2 regions of the Undibacterium sp. KW1 genome follow, and region 2 is predicted to be linked to the other one. Evidence: predicted binding sites of a transcription regulator. Region 2 holds the regulator's gene; the other holds the start of a gene.
What was found. Region 2 encodes HrcA, which represses chaperone genes, less so after heat shock. Its sites were predicted from a motif close to TTAGCACTCNNNNNNNNNGAGTGCTAA; they were not measured.

Region 1: groES (co-chaperone GroES) is a predicted target of HrcA. The motif match lies at 3,263-3,289, and genes of this name have one in related genera.

The regions. Positions count from the first base shown of each region.
Region 1 covers NZ_AP018439.1:3,853,700-3,866,186, forward strand. The annotation lists gene UNDKW_RS17275 (SIR2 family protein) at 1-3,009, opposite strand, end outside; gene groES (co-chaperone GroES) at 3,354-3,644, shown strand; gene groL (chaperonin GroEL) at 3,686-5,335, shown strand; gene UNDKW_RS17290 (OPT family oligopeptide transporter) at 5,671-7,653, shown strand; gene UNDKW_RS17295 (nuclear transport factor 2 family protein) at 7,897-8,346, shown strand; gene UNDKW_RS17300 (LysR family transcriptional regulator) at 8,472-9,362, opposite strand; gene UNDKW_RS17305 (NADPH-dependent F420 reductase) at 9,475-10,173, shown strand; gene UNDKW_RS17310 (tRNA-uridine aminocarboxypropyltransferase) at 10,382-11,008, opposite strand; gene UNDKW_RS17315 (hypothetical protein) at 11,121-12,419, shown strand; gene UNDKW_RS17320 (radical SAM protein) at 12,470-12,487, opposite strand, start outside.
Region 2 covers NZ_AP018439.1:973,820-986,306, forward strand. The annotation lists gene ruvX (Holliday junction resolvase RuvX) at 1-267, shown strand, start outside; gene pyrR (bifunctional pyr operon transcriptional regulator/uracil phosphoribosyltransferase PyrR) at 264-785, shown strand; gene UNDKW_RS04365 (aspartate carbamoyltransferase catalytic subunit) at 778-1,749, shown strand; gene UNDKW_RS04370 (dihydroorotase) at 1,757-3,043, shown strand; gene UNDKW_RS04375 (1-acyl-sn-glycerol-3-phosphate acyltransferase) at 3,209-3,943, shown strand; gene UNDKW_RS04380 (symmetrical bis(5'-nucleosyl)-tetraphosphatase) at 3,947-4,771, opposite strand; gene hemH (ferrochelatase) at 4,779-5,885, opposite strand; gene recN (DNA repair protein RecN) at 5,900-7,546, opposite strand; gene UNDKW_RS04395 (NAD kinase) at 7,668-8,561, opposite strand; gene UNDKW_RS04400 (HAD family hydrolase) at 8,637-9,323, shown strand; gene hrcA (heat-inducible transcriptional repressor HrcA) at 9,368-10,399, shown strand; gene UNDKW_RS04410 (response regulator transcription factor) at 10,457-10,840, shown strand; gene fur (ferric iron uptake transcriptional regulator) at 10,908-11,336, opposite strand; gene UNDKW_RS04420 (outer membrane protein assembly factor BamE) at 11,412-11,978, shown strand; gene dapB (4-hydroxy-tetrahydrodipicolinate reductase) at 11,985-12,487, shown strand, end outside.

The sequences.
Region 1 (12,487 bases), 2.9 Mb from region 2:
AAGACCGAAAGTATCATCACTGCCCTTCCATGGGCGCCATTCCATCAAGCGGTCAAAAATTACTATTGCTTGCTCTGGTGTTGGAAAGACAGCCCCGGCGGTACTAACTGCGGCATGCGCTATACCGCTGTAGATCATGATAGCCCGTTCAATTTCGATAGAGGGAAAACTACGCAATTTTTTCTGTGTATCTATCAAAACCGCTTCGTCATGCTCAAACAAATGATGGCGCAGCAATGCTTTAACTTTTTCAGCATCAGGTGCTGGCAAGTATAGAAAAGCATGGGGATATATCTTTCCCGCATACGGTAAATTCTCATATGTCGGAGGAGTTCCCCAAAGTATGTCCGCCAATTTTTCACGCTCACCGTCTGTGAGAAACCCCTCCTTTTTACACAAAGGCAACAGCCGCAACAATGCAGCATTCGAAACTAGTCCGTTGGGGCCAGGTGATATCAGCTCATTTATTTGTTTCTCCAAGCTTGGGTAAGAATCCCGCGCATTAGGGTAATCGATGACAAGCATCGGAAGGTAATGAGAAACATCTGTTCTTACCTCACTCGGCAAGGGGAATGTCAATGCATCCGTCAATAATTCTCCTTGTCCTGACTTCGGGATACTTTTAAGAGAATTAGTTAATAAAGATTTTAAAACCGTACAAAGCAAAATGTGCTGAAAGTCTGGCTGACGTCCTAAAGTGACAGCTAGTCGGAATATATTTTTGGCCTCTTCGGATGTCAGGCGCACGACTAGTCGCGCCAACGCCTCAATTAATACCTGAAGAGCTGGTAATGCAAATCCCCGCTGCTCTACGCTTCCATTGCTACGTTTGAACTGCCAAAATTCTATCGCTGGCAAAATCCTGGAAACAATGGAATTCGCGTCTCGTTGAGATATCCTTGCAATTCCAACTCGTGTAAAAACATCTTTTATTGAAGTAGCGTCTTCGCTATTAGCTACACGGAGTGCCATTGTGAGATTCCACAATTCTGCACCAATACCGCCAGACAAAATCAATTTTTCTAAGGTACCTGCAAGCAGATTGACATTACCTAAGCGCAAAGGAAGCCCTACATTTCGACTCATTCCGTCCAAAGCTAAGAATACAGATTTCCCATTACTAAATGAGCGCTGGCTTGAGTTATCCCGATAATAGCCCTGTTCAAACAAGGGTTCGATGCTTTTTTGATTTTTTAAGTACTCTTTCTGCTGTTCGTCAGCCCTCTCTCGGATATTTTCCATCCAATCCCAAGGATCACATTTCCATTCTCGGTATTTGCTCTCAACAAAGGCCGGGAGCACTTCTTGACTCCGATTGGAGTGACCTCTATTAGCCATTTCTAATAATAAGTGCGCCCACATCAGCCGCGAAAGAATAGGGATAGAATATCGATCACGGCGATGATTTTCTCTTAGCTCACCGTAAGCTTTTGCTATTAGTTCCCTCCCTTCTGCAAAGCGTCCCGATTCCATCGTCAATGAGGCCTGTCGAAGCTTCCAAACAGGGTCTTCACCTACAATTTTTTCTAACCGTGCTTCGACACCAGCGTAATCAAGCACGTCACGTGCAACCAGGGCATGGTAATATGCCAACTCTGCAACGCAGTCAGGTAAATATTGAGAATGTTTTTCCAGCAAAGTAACCAGCACGTTAATGCGCTCTTGATTGAATTGTTGATCAGTCTCATTATTTACCTCTAACCAACGACTATTTTTGAGCAAAGTCAAAGCAATTTCCATTCGCTGCCGTTTGCCAATACTCATGGGTTCGTCCGAATTTACAATTTCAAAAAGCTGATTCGCGAGCCAAGGATCGATATGGTCAAAAGTTATACTATGCCGCCACGCAATTTCATAAAGCAATTGAGCTCGATCGTTTGGCATTAATGCGGCAACATTTTTTATATTAGGTGACGGATTAGTTAGTTGAGATTTGATTTTCCATTGTAATGAAGGTGGGCATATCAACCAGCCGGGATAAGACTCACGATCTTTTTTCAATGCTGCCAACTGCGCCTTCAATAAGCTAGCCGCATAGTCATGATCTTTGAATCGGCGAGACAGATCAGTTTCCGTTACTTGCGAGCTACCCAAATTGCTTGGAGACCACTTATGCGGCTCCATCTTGGACCTAGCTTCATTCGACATCGCTGCCAGGAACAATTCAGTCGCATTGCGATGCATCAAATCACGATCATCAATATGCTTCACTGCATCCCACAAATCAATTGGCGCAATATTGATAGATTCAAGGTGCTTACGTCTTGCTGCAGTGAGATTCAAAGCGCCAACCAAATAGATTTTTCGAGAGTGATCGGCCAAGTGATCGCGAACCCAGCCCGTCCAATGTAAGAAATTGGGATCGTCGCCAGAAAACCCAAGTAGGCAAAGTTCATTTTCGATAAACACCTGACGCGCAAAATTGACAAAAGGAGCGAATCTTTCTGGGTAGGTGCGGTAGTCCTCTTGGGCGGCAATAAAAGTTTCTGTTGTACCTATTGTGCCGTGAAGCTTAGCGATGCGCGGTGATGAAGCCCATGTCAAATCAGACGGCTTAGTTATTGTCGTGTAATACGGTCCATGAATACCCTCCGCAGCACGTTCCAATAAAGTGTCCCAATTGGTAGTCATGATTTCTGACCATGGCAACTCTAACAAGGATTGATAAAGTTCACCCGTTCTCCAGGCGTCATTATCTATTTCGGAGCGAATTCGATCATTCAAAGCCGCTTGCCCGAAGTAAGCCCTATACTCTTCAGCGACACGCAATGGATCAGAGAAGTTCAAATTTGTGTCAGCGGGATTAAGTTCCGCCACCAGTTTTTTGGTGAAGCTATCCCATAAAGGCATCTTCTTATCGCCACCGACATGATGTGCCGCACTTCGGCTAAAACCAGCTCCTACCATAATGGCAGCACCGTGCCTGCTCGCATCAAACTGATGCAGGGCGGAAGCTAGTTTTTTTATCGATGGATAATCGGTGAGCTCACTTATTAGTTTTATTTCCATGGTTCAAGATCATTTTCGGTTTTGCAACTTATGATTAAAAAAGCATTTTCTAGTGAATTTAATCTTAGCCTTACTAAAAATCAATCTTTATTATTTAAGCAACTATTTCTCACCTCTACCTCGAACTCAATCGTTTCAGGTAGAAAAATTAGCAAAATAAATTATTGAAAAAAATATTAAACCCTTGATTATTAAAGAAATATTAGTTTATCCCTTTTTTAGCTCTTGAAAAGCCCACCCCCCGCCCATATACTTAGCACTCGTTGGGAGAGAGTGCTAACAAAGTCTTTCCCCAGCTTAATTGAATTCCAATAGTAATTACTCGCAAATTTAAAGGAGCTAGTATGAACCTTCGTCCCCTGCATGATCGCCTGATCGTGAAACGCCTGGATCAAGAAACAAAAACCGCATCCGGTATCGTTCTGCCTGACGCTGCTGCTGAAAAGCCAGATCAAGGTGAAGTGCTGGCTGTTGGTCCTGGCAAATTGCTGGACAACGGTACTGTGCGCGCCCTGGACGTTAAAGTCGGCGACCGCGTTTTGTTCGGCAAATATTCTGGTCAGGCTGTCAAAGTTGACGGCAACGAAGTTCTGGTGATGCGTGAAGAAGATATCTTCGCGGTCGTACAGAAGTAATCGACATCCACGATATCAATTAAAGAATTCGGAGAATTAATATGGCAGCTAAACAAGTAATTTTTGGCGATGACGCACGTGCGAAGATCGTTAATGGCGTCAACATCCTGGCGAACGCAGTTAAAGTCACCCTGGGCCCGAAAGGCCGTAACGTTGTTCTGGAACGCTCTTTCGGCGCACCTACAGTAACCAAAGATGGCGTATCGGTTGCTAAAGAAATCGAATTGAAAGACAAGCTGGAAAACATGGGTGCACAACTGGTGAAAGAAGTGGCTTCCCGCACTTCTGACAACGCTGGTGACGGCACAACGACAGCGACAGTTCTGGCACAAGCCATCGTTCGCGAAGGTTTCAAATATGTAGCAGCTGGTTTCAACCCAACTGACCTGAAACGCGGTATAGACAAAGCGGTGACAGCCATTGTTGCTGAAATCAAAACGCTGTCCAAGCCAACAACAACCAACAAAGAAATCGCTCAAGTTGGTTCCATCTCTGCCAACTCCGATGCAAACATCGGCGACATCATTGCCAAAGCAATGGACAAAGTCGGCAAAGAAGGCGTGATCACTGTTGAAGACGGCAAATCCCTGGACAACGAACTCGACATCGTTGAAGGTATGCAGTTTGACCGTGGCTACCTGTCACCCTACTTCATCAACAATCCAGAAAAACAATCCGTTATCCTGGAAAACCCGTTCATCCTGTTGTTCGACAAAAAAATCTCGAACATCCGTGACCTGCTGCCAGTACTGGAACAAGTTGCAAAATCCGGCCGCCCACTGCTGATCATCGCTGAAGATGTCGATGGCGAAGCACTGGCAACTCTGGTTGTGAACAACATCCGTGGCATCCTGAAAACTGCAGCTGTTAAAGCTCCAGGCTTCGGTGACCGTCGCAAAGCCATGCTGGAAGACATCGCTATCCTGACCGGTGGTCAAGTGATTGCTGAAGAAGTTGGCCTGACTCTGGAAAAAGCAACTCTGGCTGATCTGGGCCAAGCTAAACGTATCGAAATCGGTAAAGAAAACACGACCGTTATCGATGGCGCTGGCCAGGCTGTAGGTATCGAAGCACGCGTTAAACAAATCCGCGCGCAAATCGAAGAAGCAACTTCTGACTACGACCGTGAAAAACTGCAAGAACGCGTTGCCAAACTGGCAGGCGGCGTTGCTGTGATCAAGGTTGGTGCTGCAACTGAAGTTGAAATGAAAGAGAAAAAAGCACGCGTTGAAGATGCTCTGCATGCAACTCGCGCTGCCGTAGAAGAAGGCGTTGTTCCTGGCGGTGGCGTTGCCCTGCTGCGCGCACGTCAAGCTGCTGGCGAAATCAAAGGCGACAATCCAGATCAAGAAGCAGGTATCAAACTGGTTCTGAAAGCAATCGAAGCACCTCTGCGTGAAATCGTTGCAAATGCCGGTGGCGAACCTAGCGTTGTTGTTAACGCCATCATCAATGGCAAAGGCAACTACGGTTTCAATGCTGCCAATGACACATACGGCGACATGATAGAAATGGGTATCCTGGACCCAGCTAAAGTAACCCGCTCTGCATTGCAAAATGCAGCGTCTGTTGCTGGCCTGATCCTGACTACTGACGCTCTGGTTGCTGAATTGTCTGAAGACAAGCCATCTATGGGTGGTGGTGATATGGGTGGCATGGGCGGTATGGGTGGTATGGGCGGCATGATGTAAAAGCTGCTTCGCTACTCACACAGAGTCGCATTGCTCAAAACCCCGCAACGCAAGTTGCGGGGTTTTTTATTGTTTATACAATTTATAGCCTTGCATAATAAATGTCCTAATCTTCATTTTTTTGTGCCTGCTAAGTTATGAATCGTCGCAAATAACACAAGACAGCAAATTTTTACACGGTCCGCTTGACAGAAAACATCTGTCGCTTGGATACTGCCGCACCTGAAAGAAAATTTTCATATTTCTGGCTTCGTGTTTCATATTTGCAATGATCTTGCGTATGCATCAACAAGCCGGGCATCATCATCAAGCAAGACAACCGCTTTGGAGAAAATATGGCGCTGCAACAATTAAGCGATGAGCAAATACGAACCTGGACCCGCGCCCAAAAGGACGAGTGGTGGTTTGCCAATATTTACCGGGGTGACATGGCGCAGTTGACCATACGCTCGGCATTCACTGGCTTTTTGCTTGGCGGCATATTGTCGGCAACTGCTTTATACATCGGTGCCAAAACCGGCATCACGATAGGCGTAGGCCTGACCTCGGTCATTTTGGCCTTTGCGATTTTTAAAATCCTCGCCAACCTGGGGCTGGCCAAGGATTTCACTATCCTTGAAAACAATTGTACACAATCCATCGCCACAGCGGCAGGCTACATGACCATGCCACTCAATACCGTGCTGTCAGCCTATATGCTGATCAGCGGTACGGTAGTCAGTTGGTGGCATCTGGTGGTATGGATGAGTATCTGCTCCATCCTGGGCGTACTGGTGGCCTTCCCTATGAAGCGCCGCTTTATCAATGAAGACCAACTGCCCTTCCCTGAAGGCCGTGCCTGCGGCGTGGTGCTCGATGCGGTATATACCGGCGAAGCTGCCAGCGGCATGTACAAGGCGCGCCTGATGGCTTTCTCTGCGATGTGGACAGCAATCTACCAAATGATCACCAGCGATGGCTGGATGAAACTGATACAGTTCAAAATCTTGCGCATGGACAAATGGGCAGGCATGACAGAAGCATGGCATTTCCAGGAGCGGTTTGATTCTTACTATTACGCCGCTGCCGTCAAATATGACATGCTGATCCCAAAAATCCTGGGTACAGATTTCCGTGCACTGGGTCTGCGCTTTACCCTCGATGCTGCAATGCTGGGCGTCGGCGGCCTGATGGGCATACGTGTCGCCAGCAGCGTTTTGCTGGGCACCATTATCAATTTCGTTTTCCTGGCACCGTGGATGATACAACGTGGCGATATCGTCGAACGGATCGCTCCTAGTGGCAAACTGGTACCTATTTCCCGTACCGAGATCGTCAATCAATGGGGCCTGTGGTGGGCGGTTTCGATGATGGTGGTGGCCTCCTTCATCAGCCTGGCGGCCAAGCCTGAACTGTTCACCAGCCTGTTCAAAAAATCTGACACCAAGAAAGTCGCAGACCAGACCAGTACTGTTCTTGATCATATCGAAGTACCGCTGATCATCTCTTACATAGGTATCCCTGTATTCAGTATCCTGGCTGCCTGGACCACGCATGAGTTCTTTGGCGTACCCTGGCTGATGTCCATCATCACCCTGCCCCTGGTATTCATCCTGACTATCATCTGTGCCAATGCAATGGCGCTGACCTCATGGACACCAACAGGCACCTTGTCAAAAATCACCCAGTTCAGCATGGGTGCGATCGACAGCACCAACCCTGCCAACAATCTGATACCTGCGGGCATGACGGCAGAAGTGGCATCGAATGCATCCAATCTGTTGTCCGACATCAAACCTGGCTACATGCTGGGCGCCAAACCAAGGCAGCAGGCGATAGGCCATATCATCGGTATTTTCTCCGGCGCGCTGGCTTGCGTACCGTTGTACTTCCTGCTGTTCCTGCCGCCAGATGCTGACGGCATACGTTCTACTGCCACTATCGTTTCCGACAAATTTGCCTTCCCGGGCGCGATGCAATGGAAAGGCGTGGCCGAGCTGATCGCCAAAGGCTTCAGCAGCCTGCCAGCATCTGCCATCACCGGCATCATCGTGGCAGCAGTAGCGGCTACCATCATCGAAATTGCCCGTATCATCACCAAGGGTCGCTTCCCGCTGTCCGCTGTCTCCATCGGCCTGGGCGTCATCCTGCCTCCTGAATCCTGCCTGGCGATGTGGATAGGTGCAGCGATATTCTGGTGGATGGGCAGCCGCAACAGCACTCCTGGCAGCAAAGGCCATGATTTCTGGGTAGAAGGGTGCGAACCTATCTGCGCTGGTTTGATCTCTGGTGCTGCGTTGATAGGCATAGGCAATGCGATTATCAATGTGCTGATCTGATCCTGCATTGATACACCTTGACATTATTAGCCCCGCTTCTTGCGGGGCTTTTTTATACCTGTGCGAACTACTTCTGCAGATAGGAACGCGAACAAATACCAGGAACCAACATGAATATACCGAGTCAAGGTAAATTGATACGCTTGCTCATGCAAAGGCGGGGCAAGACCTGCTAAGGTATAAACTTTATTTCATCCGGTATTCAATTCTTTAAAAGTCGCACTTAATCAGGAACCAAGAACTATGTCCATAGTGACCCTTTTCATCGCAGCTACCTTTTACGCCAGCCCTGGCAGCAATCAAACCACCGTCGATGCTGCGACCATTGCCGCCATCGAAGCCACTTGCCACGACTATATCGACGGCCAACTGGAAGCAGATCCCAAACGGGTAGCCCGCTCCCTGCATCCCGATCTGGCCAAGCGCGCCGTGATAGGCGACACACCGGATGAGCGCCTGGGCCTGCGGCGCATGTCCAAAGAAGAACTGGTCAACCTGACCAAAGCAGGCGCACTTAAAACACCGAAGGCAGAATGGAACCGCACCTGTACTGTCCTGGACGTAACAGACAAAGCCGCCTCAGTACGCCTGGAAACCCCATGGTTTGTCGATTACTTCCACATGGGTAAATTTGAAGACCGCTGGATTATTGTGAATGCGCTTTGGTATAGCAAGCCAAAGAAAAGCAATTAAATGGCTATGGGATAAGATTTTCATTAGAGGACTTGCTAATTAAGACAATAGAAAGATAAGGCCTGGGCTACGTTCGGTTGGGTGGCCCCATGCGCACCGTTTCTATCTTAATTACTCAAGCACCTCTACATACCAAGCTCGCTAACGACTGTGTCAATAAAACTCTTCAGCTTGGGAGTCTGCCTGCGGTCAGGGTGGTAGATAAGATGCACGGGCCGTGATGGTGTTTCATAATCAGGCAAAATTTTAACGAGACGACCAGTGCGCAAATCTTCACGCGCAAGGTCCTCTGCAATATAAGCCACGCCTATCCCATTTAAGGCTGCAACCAGCAATGCCTTTGCATCGTTGAGTTGCAAGCGGTGCCGGACCTGAGCATGGAATTTTTCTGCTCCACGCATAAAGCGCCATTCGCTGGCGGTTGAACCAGTGCTGGATGCATAAGCCAGGCACTCATGTTTTTCCAGATCAAGCGGCGTGGCGGGAACACCCCTTTCTTTGAGATAGTCTGGTGATGCGCAGGCGACCAGGCGAAATGGTGCAAGCTCGCGCGCGATGAAGCTGGAGTCGCTCAAACGGCCTATACGAAACACTGCCTCAAACTCTTCTTCCACCAGATCAACATAGCGGTCACTCAGTACCAGATCAATTTCTACCTGCGGATACTGTCGCAAATAGCGGGCAATGACAGGTGTCAGCGCGTATGTGCCAAACGACACCGGCGCATTGATACGAAAGCGCCCTTTCGGCGCACCCTTCACCTCGTCGGCGAGCGAATCAGCCCAGTCTGCATCGGCCAACACCATCTTGCAACGATCATAATAAGCCTTGCCGATATCGGTCAGGCTCTGCCGCCTGGTAGTCCGGTTGATCAGGCGTGTGCCAAGGCGCCTTTCCAGCCAACTCACATGCTTGGCGATCATCTGGGGCGACATGTTCAGCGCACTGGCAGCTGCGGCAAAAGAGCCAACTTCCACTGTTTTGACAAAGGCAGCCATGCTTGCGAGTCTGTCCATTCCATACTCCTGGTTGTTACACACATACAAATATCAGTATTTATGCGCAATTCAGGTGGGAATAATATCACCGTCTCAGCCTCAAAGGCGGCGTTAAAAAAGGAAAGAAATCATGAGTAAAATCGGAATTATCGGCTCCGGCAATATCGGCGGCGCACTGACACGTTTGTTCACCAAGGCAGGGCACGATGTGGCAGTAGCCAATTCACGTGGCCCATCTTCGCTGCAGGATTTGGCAAATGAAACTGGTGCCCGTCCAGTGACGGTCTCACAAGCAGTGCAGGATAGTGAGATTGTGGTCGTAACCATCCCCATGGTAGCGGTCGCCAGCCTGCCTAAAGACCTGTTCAGCGATGCCCCTGCAGACTTGATAGTCATCGACACCAGCAACTATTATCCGCAACAACGCGATGGCCTGATTGCAGAAGTCGAAGCAGGAATGACAGAAAGCGCTTGGGTTGAACAACAGATCGGACGCCCGGTTATCAAAGTATTTAATAGCATACTGGCTGAACACATGCTCAACAAGGGTACCCCTGATGAGCGCACAAACCGGGTGGCGCTGGCAGTCGCTGGCGATGATATGAAAGCCAAAGCGGTGGTCATGCGCCTTGTCGAAGGGATAGGATTTGCAGCAGTCGATGCTGGCACGATCGCGCAATCATGGCGCCAACAACCTGGCTCACCGGGATATCTGAAGGATTACAATGCGGCGGATGTTAGCAAAGCATTGTCTGAAGCCACGCAGGAACGCACACCTGCATGGCGTGCGACACCAGATAGTCCAGGCACATTTGAATCACCAGCTTGATAATTATTCAAATGCCAGCAAAAAAGATTCACTCATCGCGTCGCCTGCACCCGTAGTAAGAATTGAGCAAAGTAAAACATGGGTGAGTAAGACATAAGTGCAGCGGTGGAAGATATTTTTGGAGTCTTCCACTGATTGCTATCATCAGCTCTGAAGTTCGGACAATGATTTTCAGACTTAAGGGCATGAATCAGGATCAAATTCGCCCTTAGTTATTCAAAGCTATCAAGCTCATCTGCTGCCCCACAAACCCATCAAACGCCTCGATCAGAGGCTGATATTTTTCCTCATCCTGTTCCAACTTTATGAGTGCATAACAAGCAGCCTCCAGCGTTGATAACTGATCTGGAGCATGCGCTTTGCGTATGCGGTAGTGCGAGGCTGGCATGTCTTGCAGGCTCAGGCGGGGTAGTTGTTGCAGCAGCGGGTTCAGGTACAGCATCTTGCGGCTTTTGCGCCAGGTCGCATCGATGATCACCAGACGTATGTTCGTCAATGCATGGTCTTGCGCAACAAATTCTGCTGCTTCGTATTGCAGGTCTTGCGCGTCATTTTGCGTGGTTGCAGGATAAAGCAATACAGCCTGCTTGCCATCAGCTTGCAGCAGGCCAGTCAATAATTGTTGATCAAACTGCTCGCCTTCCAGCATGCGTGAATTTTGCAGGCAAAGGTCCAGCAGGCGTGCGCTACCCTTGGCATTGTTGACTTCCAGGGGATGTTGCAACACTAACACTTCGGGTGCATTGGCAATGCTGCAAACCCAGTGGCAGATGCAGGCTGTGGATGGGCGCAGGCATCGTGGGCAGGATTTTCTTTTGGGCTTGGGTTCTGACATGCCAACATTGTGAAGGATTGTTATTTAAGCGGCAAGCTTCAAATGGTTTCAGGCAAAGTCGTAAAGGCATCGTCTATCATGAACAGAACCTCTGACACTTTATTTTAGCCTTATGAAATTCCCAACTATCCTTGCAGCAAGCCTGCTAGTGGCCACCAGCGCTTGCGGTGGTGGCGGTGGCTCGACTGCAGCGACAACTACCGGCACCACGACTACAGGTACCACAACTGGTACTACAGGAACAACTACAGGCACAACCACTGGAACAATCACGGGTACAGGCACCGGTACTACTACGGGCACTACCACTGGTACAGGTACGGGTACTACTACGGGCACGGGCACTGGCACGACGGTCGTCACGCTGGAGAAAAAGGCCGCTGCACTGGCAGCCAAGCTCGGCAAGCCTACGCGTTTTCTGGTGGGCCTGGGCAGTGCCGATCTGGCGGATGTACAAAAGCAAAACATTACACCAGATATCTATGACCAATACCTGGTCGGTGTCGGTGCTGGTTCCTGGCCAACCTGGAACAGCCCTTCTGGTGCTTATGTCCAGATCGTTGCGCAAAATGCCGACAAGCTGGGTGCTATCCCCATGTTCACTTTGTACCAGATGGCCAGCAATGGCGACGGCAATCTGAGCGGCCTGACCAATACGACGTTCATGAAAGGTTATTGGGACAATGTACGTCTGATGTTCCAGCAAATCAAGGCGTATGGCAAACCAGTGCTGGTCAATTTTGAGCCAGACTTTTGGGGTTATACGCAAAGGATATCCAATAACGCCGACCCGGCCACCGTGCCTGCGCAGGTCAACAATAACCCTGACTGCGCGAACCAGCCGAACAGCGTCGCCGGTATCAGCCAGTGCCTGATGCAGATGGCGAGAGCCATTGCGCCAAATGCCTATGTTGGCTTTCCCCCGGCCCTGTTTGAAGACCTGCATTCAACGGCCATGTCTTACATGCTGAAACTGGGTGCCGACAAGGCCGACTTCATCGTCATGCAAACCCTGGACAGGGATGCCGGCTGTTTTGAAACCGTGCCGCAAGTGTCTTACTGCTCGCGCGCAGGCACGGGCTGGTACTGGGATGAGTCGAACCTGACTTCACCTAATTTCAAGGACCATTTTGCGCTGGCCAAAACCTACTATCAGGGTCTGCAATTGCCTGTCCTGTGGTGGCAAACCCCACTGGGCGTGCCATCGACCCAGATAGGCGGCTCGTCAGGTAAATACCGCGACAACAAGGTACGTTATTTCCTCACGCATGCATCGGAAATGGTCGCGGTTGGTGGCCTGGGTGTAGTGTTCAGCACGGGTGAAGTGAACCAGACTTCCATCAATACCGATGGTGGGCAGTTCAAGACTTATTCAACCAGCTATCTGGCCAAGCCTGCTGCCTTGCCATGATATAAGACATGCCAACACATGCCAGCCTTGCTTGCACAGGCTGGCATTTTTCAGTTGATTTCTACCAG
Region 2 (12,487 bases):
AAATTTGCCGACATCACCAAGCTCATAGAAAAATGGCAGCCTGTGCTGTGCGTGGTAGGTTTGCCCATGCACCCCGATGGTGCCGATAATGAAATGACACAGCGCTGCAAGCGCTTTGCGAATCAGCTCAATGGCCGCTTCAACCTGCCTGCCGTGCTGGTCGATGAACGCTATTCTTCTGCCGTACTCTCAGGCTCGCGTGGCGAGTTCATCGACGACGATGCGGCTGCCCTTATTCTGCAACAATATTTTGATGAAACGCCATGACTACCACGACGATTAATGCTGCCCAGCTTGATGCAGAAACCCTGTATCAGCAGCTACTGGAGCAAATCAGGCCACATGCGCTGGCACAAGACAAATTGGCCATCGTTGGCATTTACTCCGGCGGTGCCTGGATAGCGGAGCGCCTGGTGCAAGACCTGGGCTTACCGAATAAAGCAGGTCGTATTGATGTGTCTTTTTACCGCGACGACTATGCCGCCAAAGGCCTGCATGCCGAAGTCAAACCTACGCAAATTCCTTTCGATGTCGATGGTGCACAAATCATTCTGGTAGATGATGTGTTATATACAGGCCGCACCACCCGTGCCGCCATCAATGAATTATTTGATTATGGCCGTCCGGCCCGCATCATGCTGGCTACCCTGGTAGATCGCGGTGGCCGCGAATTGCCGGTGGCTGCTGATTTTGTAGCCCATACCGCCTCATTTGAACCCGCCGTCTCTGTCAATCTGCAACGTGCAGTTGATGGCACTTTCAGCATCTCTGTCGATCATGCATAATCCCCAGCTCAATAAACACGGTGAACTCCAGCATTTGCTGACGATAGACGGCTTGCCAAAAGCCATCGTCAACCATATTCTCGATACCGCATCTTCCTTCGTCAGCGTCAGCGACAGGGAAGTTAAAAAAGTGCCGCTGATGCGTGGCAAAAGTGTCTTCAATCTGTTCTTTGAAAACTCTACCCGCACACGCACGACGTTCGAGATTGCCTCCAAGCGCTTGTCGGCAGATGTCATCAATCTCAATATCGCCGCTTCCAGTACCAGCAAGGGTGAATCCCTGCTCGACACCATCGACAATCTGGCCGCCATGCATGCCGACATGTTTGTCGTGCGTCATGCCACTTCAGGCGCACCTTTCCTGATCGCCAAGCATCTGAACGACACCAAACAGCACCATGTACACGTGGTAAATGCCGGTGATGGCCGCCATGCTCACCCCACCCAGGGTTTGCTGGACATGTACACCATACGCCACTACAAAAAAGACTTCACCAATCTGACAGTCGCCATTGTCGGTGACGTCTTGCATAGTCGAGTCGCCCGTTCTGATATCCATGCATTGACCATGCTGGGTGTGCCGGAAGTACGTGTGATAGGCCCACGTACCCTGTTGCCCGGTGGTCTGGAACAAATGGGTGTGCGAGTGTTCAATAACATGGATGAAGGTCTCAAAGGTGTCGATGTCATCATCATGCTGCGCTTGCAAAATGAACGCATGAGCGGTGCCTTGCTGCCTTCTGCACAAGAATATTTCAAGAGCTATGGCCTGACACCTGAACGTCTGGCCTTGGCAAAATCAGACGCCATCGTCATGCATCCCGGCCCCATGAACCGTGGTGTGGAAATTGATTCTGCCGTGGCCGATGGCCCGCAGGCAGTGATACTGCCGCAAGTGACTTTTGGTATCGCCGTGCGCATGGCTGTCATGAGCATCGTTGCAGGCAACAGCGGCGGGGCATGAGGAGAATATGAAGATACATATCAAAAATGGCCGCGTGATTGACCCGGCAAGTGCTAGCGATGCAGTACATGACGTGTTTATTGCTGCAGGCAAGATCGTCGCTATAGGTCAGGCACCTGCCGACTTTGTCGCCAATAAAACTGTTGATGCAACAGGTTTGATCGTTGCCCCTGGTCTGGTCGATCTGAGTGCCCGCCTGCGTGAGCCTGGTTTTGAATACAAGGCCACGCTGGAATCTGAATTACAGGCCGCCATGCGCGGCGGCGTCACCAGTCTGGTGTGCCCGCCAGATACTGACCCTGTGCTTGATGAATCAGGCCTGGTAGAAATGCTCAAGCAAAGAGCGCGCATGCAAAACAAGGCCCACGTTTATCCGCTAGGGGCGTTGACTGTCGGTCTGAAGGGCGAATCCCTGACCGAGATGGCTGAGTTGACTCAGGCTGGCTGCATAGGTTTTTCACAGGCTGAAGAAACCATCGCCAATACCAATACCCTGCAGAGGGCTTTGGATTACGCTGCCACCTTTGGTTTCACCGTCTGGCTGCGTCCGCAAGATGCCTACATAGGCCAGGGCGGTGTCGCCCACAGCGGCCCGCTGGCTTCACGCCTGGGTTTGTCTGGCGTGCCTGTCATGGCCGAGACGATAGCCCTGCATACCCTGTTTGAACTCATGCGTGCCACTGGCGCCAAAGTGCATCTGTGTCGCATCTCTTCTGCCGCAGGTCTTGAGTTGATACGCAAGGCCAAGAAAGAGGGCTTGCCGCTCACCTGTGACGTTGGTGCTCACCATGTGCATCTGACGGACGCTGATATTGGTTACTTCGATTCCAACGCCCGCCTGACCCCGCCTTTACGCAGCCAGCGTGACCGCGATGCCATTTCTGCGGCATTGAAAGACGGCACCATCGATGCGATATGCTCAGACCATACACCGGTCGACGATGATGAAAAATTGCTGCCCTTTGCTGAGGCCTCACCCGGTGCCACCGGCCTGGAATTATTGTTGTCACTGGCGCTGAAATGGGCAGAAGACAGCCGTGGTGACGTCAGCTTGATGCTGGCACTGTCCAAGATCAGCCAGCATGCCGCCAGAGTAGCAGGTGTGCCCGCCGGACAAATCGCCGTAGGCCAGGCAGCCGATATCTGTATCTTTGATCCTGTCACACGCTGGAAGGTAGAAGCCAAAGCCCTCGCCAGCCAGGGCAAGCACACGCCTTTCCTGGGTTATGAATTGCCAGGCGTGGTCAAGGCCACGATAGTGTCAGGGCATATTGCGTTTGATGCGCTTCATTGAATCTGATTCGATTCAATCAGCTAAATCAGTGATTTTTTTGAGACTGATGTAGTCGCGTTATTGGGTAATAAAATGATTTTCTGGGAGTATGGTTCACCGTACTCCCGTTTGTTTTATTGCGATTTGAATTTTTATCTTAGCCTTTGTGGGCATGGGCGTTTGGGCATGATCGTTTGGCATTTTTTCCGGATATTTCTCCATCTTACGGCAGGTCTGCTGACTTGTGCATTGATTTTTCCGTTTTCTTCTGATGCCAGGCGTGACTATCTGGTACGCCGCTGGTCGGTAAAATTACTGGCCATCTGTACTGTGGATGTGGCTTTCAAGGATAAAAGCGAGGGGGCTGTGAATCCGTCGGCGATGATCGTTTCCAACCATGTGTCATGGCTGGATATTTTTGTCATCAATACCCTGCATCCTTGCCACTTCGTCGCCAAGTCTGACATCCGCAACTGGCCTTTGCTGGGCTGGTTATGTGAAAAGGCTGGTACAATTTTTCTGGTGCGCGGCAGGCAGCGCGACGTGCGCCGTATTTACGAAGGCCTGGTACATCAGATAGAAGCAGGCAAGCGCATTGCTTTTTTTCCCGAGGGTACGACGGCAGCGCAAGGTAATCTATTATCCTTTCATGCCAACCTGTTTGAAGCGGCAATAGAAGCACATGTACCTGTGCAACCCTTTGTTGTGCGCTATCTTGATGCGCAGGGGCAGCTTCACCCTGCCGCTGATTTTATTGGTGACATGACTTTTGCAGAAAGCATGCGCATCATCCTGCTGGCACCGCGCATGACGGCAGAACTGGTACGCTTGCCTGCGATTCCTACCGAAGGTGCGCACCGCAGGGAAGTGGCGCAAGTGGCGCGTGCAGCGGTGATGAAAGAACTGGGAATAAGCGAGTAAGGCTTAACCCGGTTTTTGTTGCTGCGGACAATCTATCTGTACGACTTGCCTGTCTTCCAGCGCAACGGCAGTCAGTTTACCACCCCAGACGCAGCCGGTATCCAGGCTGATCAGATTGTCACGCAAGATCAGGCCCAGGGTGGACCAGTGACCAAATACCAGCGTGTTTTTTTCACTGGCACGTGACAGATCAAACCAGGGGGCAAAGCCTTGCGGTGCGCTTTCCAGGCCATCCTTGCTGTCAAAGTCCATGACGCCATCTGCACTGCAAAAACGCATGCGTGTCAGTGCGTTGATGATGCAGCGTAATCTGTCATAGCCTTGCAGATCATCCTGCCATTGTGCCGGGGTATTGCCATACATATTGCGTAATAAATCCAGCCAGTGTTTACCGCGTAGCTGTGTTTCAACTTCATGCGCCAGTTTCATGGTTTGCTTTGCTGACCATTGTGGGAAGATGCCTGCATGTATCAATAAGTGCTGGTGCTGTGAAATCGCCATGGGCCGGTGTCTCAACCAGTCGAGCAATTCTTCACGGTCTGGTGCTTGCAGGATGTCGTCGAGGGTATCGCTGCGACTTGCTTTGCGTATGCCATTGGCGACAGCCAGCAAATGCAGGTCATGGTTGCCGAGTACGGATTCTGCCCGGCCAGCGATTTGCAAATCGCGTATCAGGCGCAGGCTGGCCAGCGATTTGGGACCACGGTTAACGAGGTCACCTGCAAACAAATATTGCGCATCTGGTTCGGTCTGCTCTATTTTTTTGAGCAGGCTTTGCAACTGGTCGGCACAGCCTTGTATATCGCCGATAAAATAAGTTATTGCCATTGCTGCCTCAGGGTTCTCCACCGAGGCGTTTCGCTTCTGCGCGGCTGATCAGGGCTTGTTGCTTTTGTTGTTCACGCACGCTGGCGGTGATCATGGTAGGCCAGCCTATCAGATGTTGCTCTGCAATTTCAGCCAGGCCGCGCATCCACGCCGGTGATTCATTCAGGCAGGGGATGTAATTGAATTCCTTGCCACCTGCTTTGAGAAAATCGGTCTTCACTTCCATGGCGATTTCTTCCAGAGTTTCCAGGCAGTCAGCGATAAAGCCGGGGCAAATCACGTCTATGCGTTTAACGCCCTCTTTGGCCAGCTTTGCCACGGTGGGTGCCGTGTAAGGTTGCAGCCATTCTGCCCGGCCCAGGCGTGACTGGAAGGTGACTACGTAATCATCCTTGCCCAGCCCCAGTTTTTCTGCGAGCAGCCTTGCGGTTTTATAACATTCGCAATGGTAGGCATCGCCACGCAATAAAAAGGCTTTGGGCAAACCATGGAAACTCATGACCAGTTTGTCCGGGCGACCATGGCTTTGCCAGTGATCCATGACCGACACGCGCAAAGCCTGTATATAACCATCATGGTCATGATAATTCTTGACGAAGCGCAGTTCAGGCATGTTCCTGACTTGCTGGTAATGCTGAACGACAGCGTCAAAATTGGAAGCAGTCGTCGTGGCAGAATATTGTGGATAGGCTGGCAGTATCAATATGCGTTCACAGCCTTCTTCTTTTAGTTTTTGCAAGACATCAGGGATGGATGGCGAGCCATACCGCATGGCATAGGCAACCTGCACTTCATGCCCACGTTCACCCAGATAGCCTTTCAATAACGCTGCCTGTTTTTGCGTATGTATTTTCAGTGGTGAACCATCCTTGGTCCAGACCGAGGCGTATTTCTTTGCTGACTGACCAGAACGGAAGGGCAGGATAATCCCATGCAAGATCATCCACCAGATCGGGCGCGGCACTTCAACCACGCGCCTGTCCCATAAAAATTGTTTGAGATAACGGCGAACTGCCGACGTTGTCGGTGCATCTGGTGTGCCCAGGTTGATCAGCACCACGGCTGTCTTGGCGATTTTGCCGTGTGAATATTCAGGTTCTTTAAGGAAGCGCATGATGTATTTTTTTCTTAAGATGCCAATAATTCTCTGGCGTGTTTGCGCGTAGTCGCCGTAATTTCTATGCCGCCCAGCATGCGGGCGATTTCTTCCACTCTTTGTTTATTATCGAGTGCTTCTATCTGTGAAACGGTTTTGCCATTCTGGTTGGCCTTGCTGACCTGGAAGTGCTGGTTTGCCTGGCTGGCTACTTGCGGCAGATGCGTAACGCACAAGACTTGCCGGTCCTGGCCAAGTCGTTTCAGCAAGCGCCCAACCACTTCAGCCACGCCACCACCTATGCCACTATCCACTTCATCAAATATGAGGGTAGGAGTGGCAGTAGCGCAAGAGGTGATGACAGAAATCGCCAGTGATATACGCGCCAGCTCACCACCAGATGCCACCTTGGCCAGCGGCCTTGCCTGCACACCGGCATGGCCTGCCACCAGGAACTCCACCTGTTCCAGGCCATAGGCGGCAGGTTCCACAGGATTGAGTGCAACAGAGAAACTGCCGCCACTCATGCTCAGGTCTTGCATTGCGGTAGTGACTGCCGCGCCCAGATCCGTGGCAACTTTTTGTCTGGCCTTGCTGAGTTTTTGTGCTGTTTGTAGGTAAGCCAGCCTGGCTTTTTCTTCCTGTGCTTTCAGGGCGTCCATGTCAGTCGCATTGGATAGCTGTGCCAACTGGGCTGATAGCGTGGCAAATTCTTCGTGCAATTTTTCAGGGGCAACGTGAAAGCGTCTTGCTGTAGTGTGTATCGCTTCCACGCGGTTTTCGACTTCGCGCAGACGGGCCGGGTCGAGTTCTGTGCGGCTCAGGTAGTCGTTGATTGCGTAGGTGGTTTCCTGCAAATTGATGCAGGCAGATTCCAGCGCATCGGTGACGGGCTTGAGTGCGGCATCATAATCGAGCAGTTTCAAGAGTTTTTGCTGAATGGCACTCAACTGTGACAGGACCGGATGTTCGGATTCCGATATCAATGCTGCTGCTTCCTGCGCACCTTCGAGCAGGCTGGCGGCGTGAGCCAGGCGGCTGTGCTCCTGGCTGATGCTTTCCCATTCACCGGGTTTGATCTGCAATTTATCGAGTTCGCCGACCTGCCATTCCAGACGCTCGCGTTCTTGCAAGACACTCTTGGCATTTGTTTCAAATTCTTCGCGTTGCTTGCTGATATTGCGCCAGGCACGGTAGCGCAAACCAACTTCTGCAACTTGCTCTTGCAAGCCACCTTGCATGTCCAGCAAGTCGCGCTGTGCTTCGGTTTTCAACAATGATTGGTGCGCATGCTGCCCGTGGATATCCACCAGCATGTCGCCTATCTCGCGCAATTGCCCTGCAGTGGCGGTGATGCCATTGATCCAGGCCTTGGAACGGCCTGCATTATCGATGGTACGACGCAAGATCAGCGGCTGATCCTGGTCAAAGAATTCATGTTCTTTGAGCCAGGCGGCGAGTGTTTCATTGACGGCAAATTCTGCGCTGATATCAGTCTTGCTGGCAGACTCGCGCACCATGCTGGCGTCACCCCGGCCACCCAGGGCCAGTGTCAGGGCATCAATCAGAATGGACTTACCCGCACCGGTTTCACCGGTCAGTACACTGAAGCCTGAAGAAAATTCCAGCTCCAGCGTATCAACAATGACAAAATCTCGTATGGCAAGCGTGCGCAACATAATGGGCAGACATGAAGGAATTTGTTAAGAAAATGGTGCCGGAAAGTACCAGCCAGCATAGCGAAATCGCTATTCTAGCAACAGCCTGTGACTTCTGTGTTCGTAAGAGTGGGCGAAAAAATTAATTCAGCGCACCCTCTACCGATGGATATTCATTCCAGTGCAGTTTCTCACGCAAGGTGTTGTAATAATTCCAGCCAGGAGGATGCAGGAAGGTCACCGTATGGGCAGAACGGTTGACGATAATCCTGTCCTGATGCTGCAGGCTGGCAAAATTTTGCATATCAAAATTCAGGCTGATATCGCGGCCAGCCACGATGGTGATGACGATTTCGCTACTGTCTGGCAAGACAATGGGCCGGTTCGACAACGCATGCGGCGCAATCGGAACCATTGCAATGCCTGACAGGCTTGGGTGTAGCAGCGGGCCACCGGCAGAAAGGGCATAGGCAGTGGAGCCAGTCGGCGTCGAGACGATGAGACCGTCCGAGCGCTGGTTGTACATGAAGTGTCCATCTACCTCTACCCGCAATTCCACCATGCCTGAGCCTGCACCGCGCGAGACCACGATATCATTGAAAGCCACGCCACTGAAAATCTGGTTGCCATCGCGGGTCACGATGGCCTGCAACAGGCTGCGGCGCTCAGACACATATTTGCCATCCAGCATTTCGGTGATGACAGGGATCATACGGCCAAGCGCAATATCGGTGATGAAACCCAGCCTGCCCTGGTTGATGCCAATCAGAGGAATATTGTAGGGTGCCAGTTGCCGTGCTATGCCCAGCATGGTGCCATCGCCACCCACTACGATGGCGACATCGGCCAGCTTGCCTATCTCAGGCACAGGCATGCTGCTGAATTCGCTCAACTGCAGGTATTGCGCTGTTTCTGCCTCGATGACGACGCGGTGTCCCGCACTCGCGAGAAAATTGGCCAGTTCTTTAATCGAGTCAGCAATGCCTGTCGCATTCGATTTTCCAACAAGTGCAATGGTTTTGGCCTGTATTGTCATAAACAAAGGTAGGGTGACATGATGCCTGAGATTAGAACATAATTAGGGCATCTATGAATGGAATGAGTGCTCTTTATGGCAATTAAAGCAGTTTTGCTGGACCTCGATGATACTTTGTGGCCGGTTGCACCGGTTATTCGTCATGCTGAATCAGTCTTGCAGCAATGGTTGCATGAACATGCACCCGTGGTTGCGCAAAATTACAATGTAGAAAAATTGCGTGAACGCAGGAATGTGCTGGTAGCCAGCGACCAGCGTTTTCAATATGATTTATGGGCCTTGCGCCATACCTTGCTGAAACAGGTGTTTGATGAACATGGGGTCGCTGCCGAAAAAGCCGATCAGGCCATGGCCGTTTTTGCCGACGCCCGTAACAAAGTCGATTTGTACAGCGATGTCAAGCCCGCCTTGCAGGCTTTGCAAGAAAAACTGCTCCTGGGCACTGTCTCGAATGGTTTTGCCGATTTGCAGGCGATAGGCCTGGCGCATCATTTCAAGGTGTCTATCGCGGCCTATCGTTTTGGCTGTGCCAAACCTGATTCAAGGATATTTCTGGCCGCTTGCCAGGAGTTGGGGCTGAAACCTGGAGAAGTATTATATGTAGGCGATGATTTATTGCTGGATGTGCAAGGTGCGCAACAGGCAGGATTAAAAGGCGGCTGGATGAACCGTCAGGGTTTAAAAATTGAAGATGAGCGCCATCTGCATATCAAGCCGGATGCAGAATTTGCCAATCTGCATGACCTGACTCTATGGCTATGAATTTTTCTATGTTCATGTCAGTCATGAACGCATAAAATGAAACCATGCAACTAGATATCCGCGCACAAACTTTATTAAAAGCCCTGGTCGAGCGTTATATCGCTGATGGCCAGCCTGTAGGTTCCCGCGCCTTGTCCAAAATATCCGGCCTGGAATTATCCCCGGCGACGATACGTAACGTCATGGCTGACCTGGAAGAAATGGGCTTTGTAGCGAGCCCGCATACTTCTGCTGGTCGTATCCCTACCCCCAGAGGCTACCGCGTTTTTGTCGATAAATTGCTTACTGTGCAAGACATCAATGCTACGGGCATGGATACACGCCTGCAATCCAGCTTGCAATCGAATATGAACGCGCAGTCGCCGCAAAAGCTGATTACCAATGCGGCACAAATCTTGTCGTCTCTGTCACAATTTGCCGGTGTCGTCATGACACCACGTACAGAGTCGATTTTTCAGCAGGTTGAATTTTTGCGTTTGTCTGAAAAACGCATCTTGCTTGTGGTCGTCACACCGGGTGGAGAAGTCCATAACCGCCTTTTGTTGACGGATGTCGATTACACACCGACACAATTGGTGCAGGCCGCCAATTACTTGAACCAGAATTTTGGCGGTTTGAGTTTTACCGATGCGCGTTCCCGCATCAATAATGAGTTGCGGCAACTGCAGAATGATATGACCAGGCTTATGCAGGCCGCTGTTGAAGCAGGTAGTAGTGCCATGGATGAAGATAATGACGAAGTTGTTATCTCTGGTGAGCGCAATCTGCTGAATGTGCAAGACCTGTCATCAAATATGGGTTCATTGCGCAAATTGTTTGACATGTTTGAACAAAAAAACAGTCTCATGCAGCTACTGGATGTATCCAGCAAGGCAACAGGTGTGCAGATTTTTATCGGTGGCGATTCGCAACTGGTACCTATGGAGGAAATGAGCATAGTCACTGCCCCTTATGAGGTGAATGGCAAGATAGTTGGAACCCTAGGCGTAATTGGGCCTACACGTATGGCGTATGAGAGAGTGATACCGATCGTGGACATCACGTCAAAATTATTATCTAATGCCTTAAGTCAATAAGACTGGGTATGAACTGGCGAAGCAGGGTGGCACACATTCATCCGGAGCAGGGTTGCTATGGAAAAGAAAAACGCAAAGATTTTGTTAATTGATGACAATGACGTAACCCGCGAGGTGCTCAGGGTCATCCTGAGGAGCGAGGGGTATCATGTTGTTGGAGAAGCAACTGACGGCGGCAGTGGTTTGGAACTTGCTTTGAAGTTGAAGCCAGATTTGATCTTGCTGGATATCGTCATGCCCAAGATCAGTGGCACTGAAATTTTGCCACGTATCAGGGAACTGCTGCCAGAGACAAGGGTGCTCATGGTGACAGCCAATAAGGATCAGGATACGATTACCGAGGTGGTTAAAACTGGCATACACGGCTATATCCTCAAGCCATTCAATGCACAGAAGATCATAGACACAGTGGAAGCAGTGGTAGCAAAGATCAATAGGTAGGCGGTATGGCGCACGGTGCAGGTAGGCCCGTGCGCTTGCAAGGGGGATTTGGGACTATTTCCCTGGGTTAAGCCTTATGTTCACAATCGGTTTTGGTGCAATTGCCATAAATCGCCAGTGCATGTTCAGCAATCTTGAAGCCACGTTCAAGAGCAATAGTATGCTGGCGTTTTTCAATTTCCTCATCATAGAATTCTTCTACCCGCCCACAGTCCAGGCACACCAGGTGATCATGATGGGAACCTTCATTCAATTCAAAAATGGCTTTGCCAGTCTCGAAATGATTGCGACTTAACAGTCCGGCCTGTTCAAACTGGGTCAGGACGCGATATACAGTTGCCAGACCGACATCCATATTTTCATTGAGCAGGATCTTATACACATCTTCTGCTGTCAGATGACGAACCGGGCTGTTCTGGAAGATCTCCAGGATTTTCAGTCGGGGCAGGGTGGCTTTCAGACCGCTGGCTTTGAGGTTGGAGGTGCTGTTTGTCATGTTTTCGATCAAAAAATTGCTATCTGCTTTATGATATCGGGTTTTAGGGCTTGTTGCTCAATTAAGAGGTTATCTATGCAACTGTTGTTTTCAGGTTTAACGCGGAATAAGATGAGCCGTGTAGCGGGTCTGGTAGTGCTGGCTTCTTTGACAGCATGTTCATCACCTATTCCCCTGCTGTCTTCGGCTGACAGGACTTCAGTATATGCAACATCCGGCACTCCAAGTGATGCAAATGGTGCGCAAGTGGTGGAACCGACCGGTTTTGGCAAGGTACTGGCCTTTATTTCGCCTTACCGCGTTCCCATACAGCAAGGTAACTTCGTTTCCCAGGAAATGGTGGCACAGTTAAAAGAAGGTATGACACGTGAGCAGGTGCGTTTTATCCTTGGTACAGCCTTGCTGACCGATATGTTCCATGAAGACCGCTGGGATTACCCTTTCCGCCTGACCAAGCCAAATGGAGAACGTATCACCAGCCGCGTGTCGGTGTTTTTCAAGGATGGTACGGTAGCAAAATTTGAAGGCGGCAATTTGCCGACTGAAAAAGAATACCTGGCACGTATTACAGAATCCGCTTTGGGCCTGAACCGCGTTCAATCGGTGATAGAAACTGATGCGCCGAAGAAAAAAGAGAAATAAGCTGTTATGACTGCACTTAAAATTGCCGTGGCCGGGGCTTCTGGCCGTATGGGAAAAATGCTGGTCGAAGCAATCAGTAATGCCGGTGATATGGTCCTGGTTGGCGCGCTGGACGTGCCTGCCTCACCAGCCCTGGGTACGGATGCTGCGGCCAGTCTGGGCAAGCCTTGCGGCGTGAACATTACTGCTGACCTGGAAGCTGGCCTCGCAAATGCCGACTACCTGATCGATTTTACCCGCCCTGAAGGTACGCTCAAGCATCTTGAATATTGCGCTGCTCATGGCATCAAGATGATTATCGGCACCACGGGCTTTGATGATGCTGGCAAGGCAGCGATTGCCGCTGCCGCAGAGAAAACCGCCATCATGTTTGCACCGAACATGAGTGTAGGCGTGAATGTCACCATGAAGTTGCTGGAAATGGCAGCCAAGAGCTTTGCTGAAGGTTATGACATCGAAATCGTCGAAGCCCATCACCGCTTCAAGGTGGATGCTCCTTCAGGCACAGC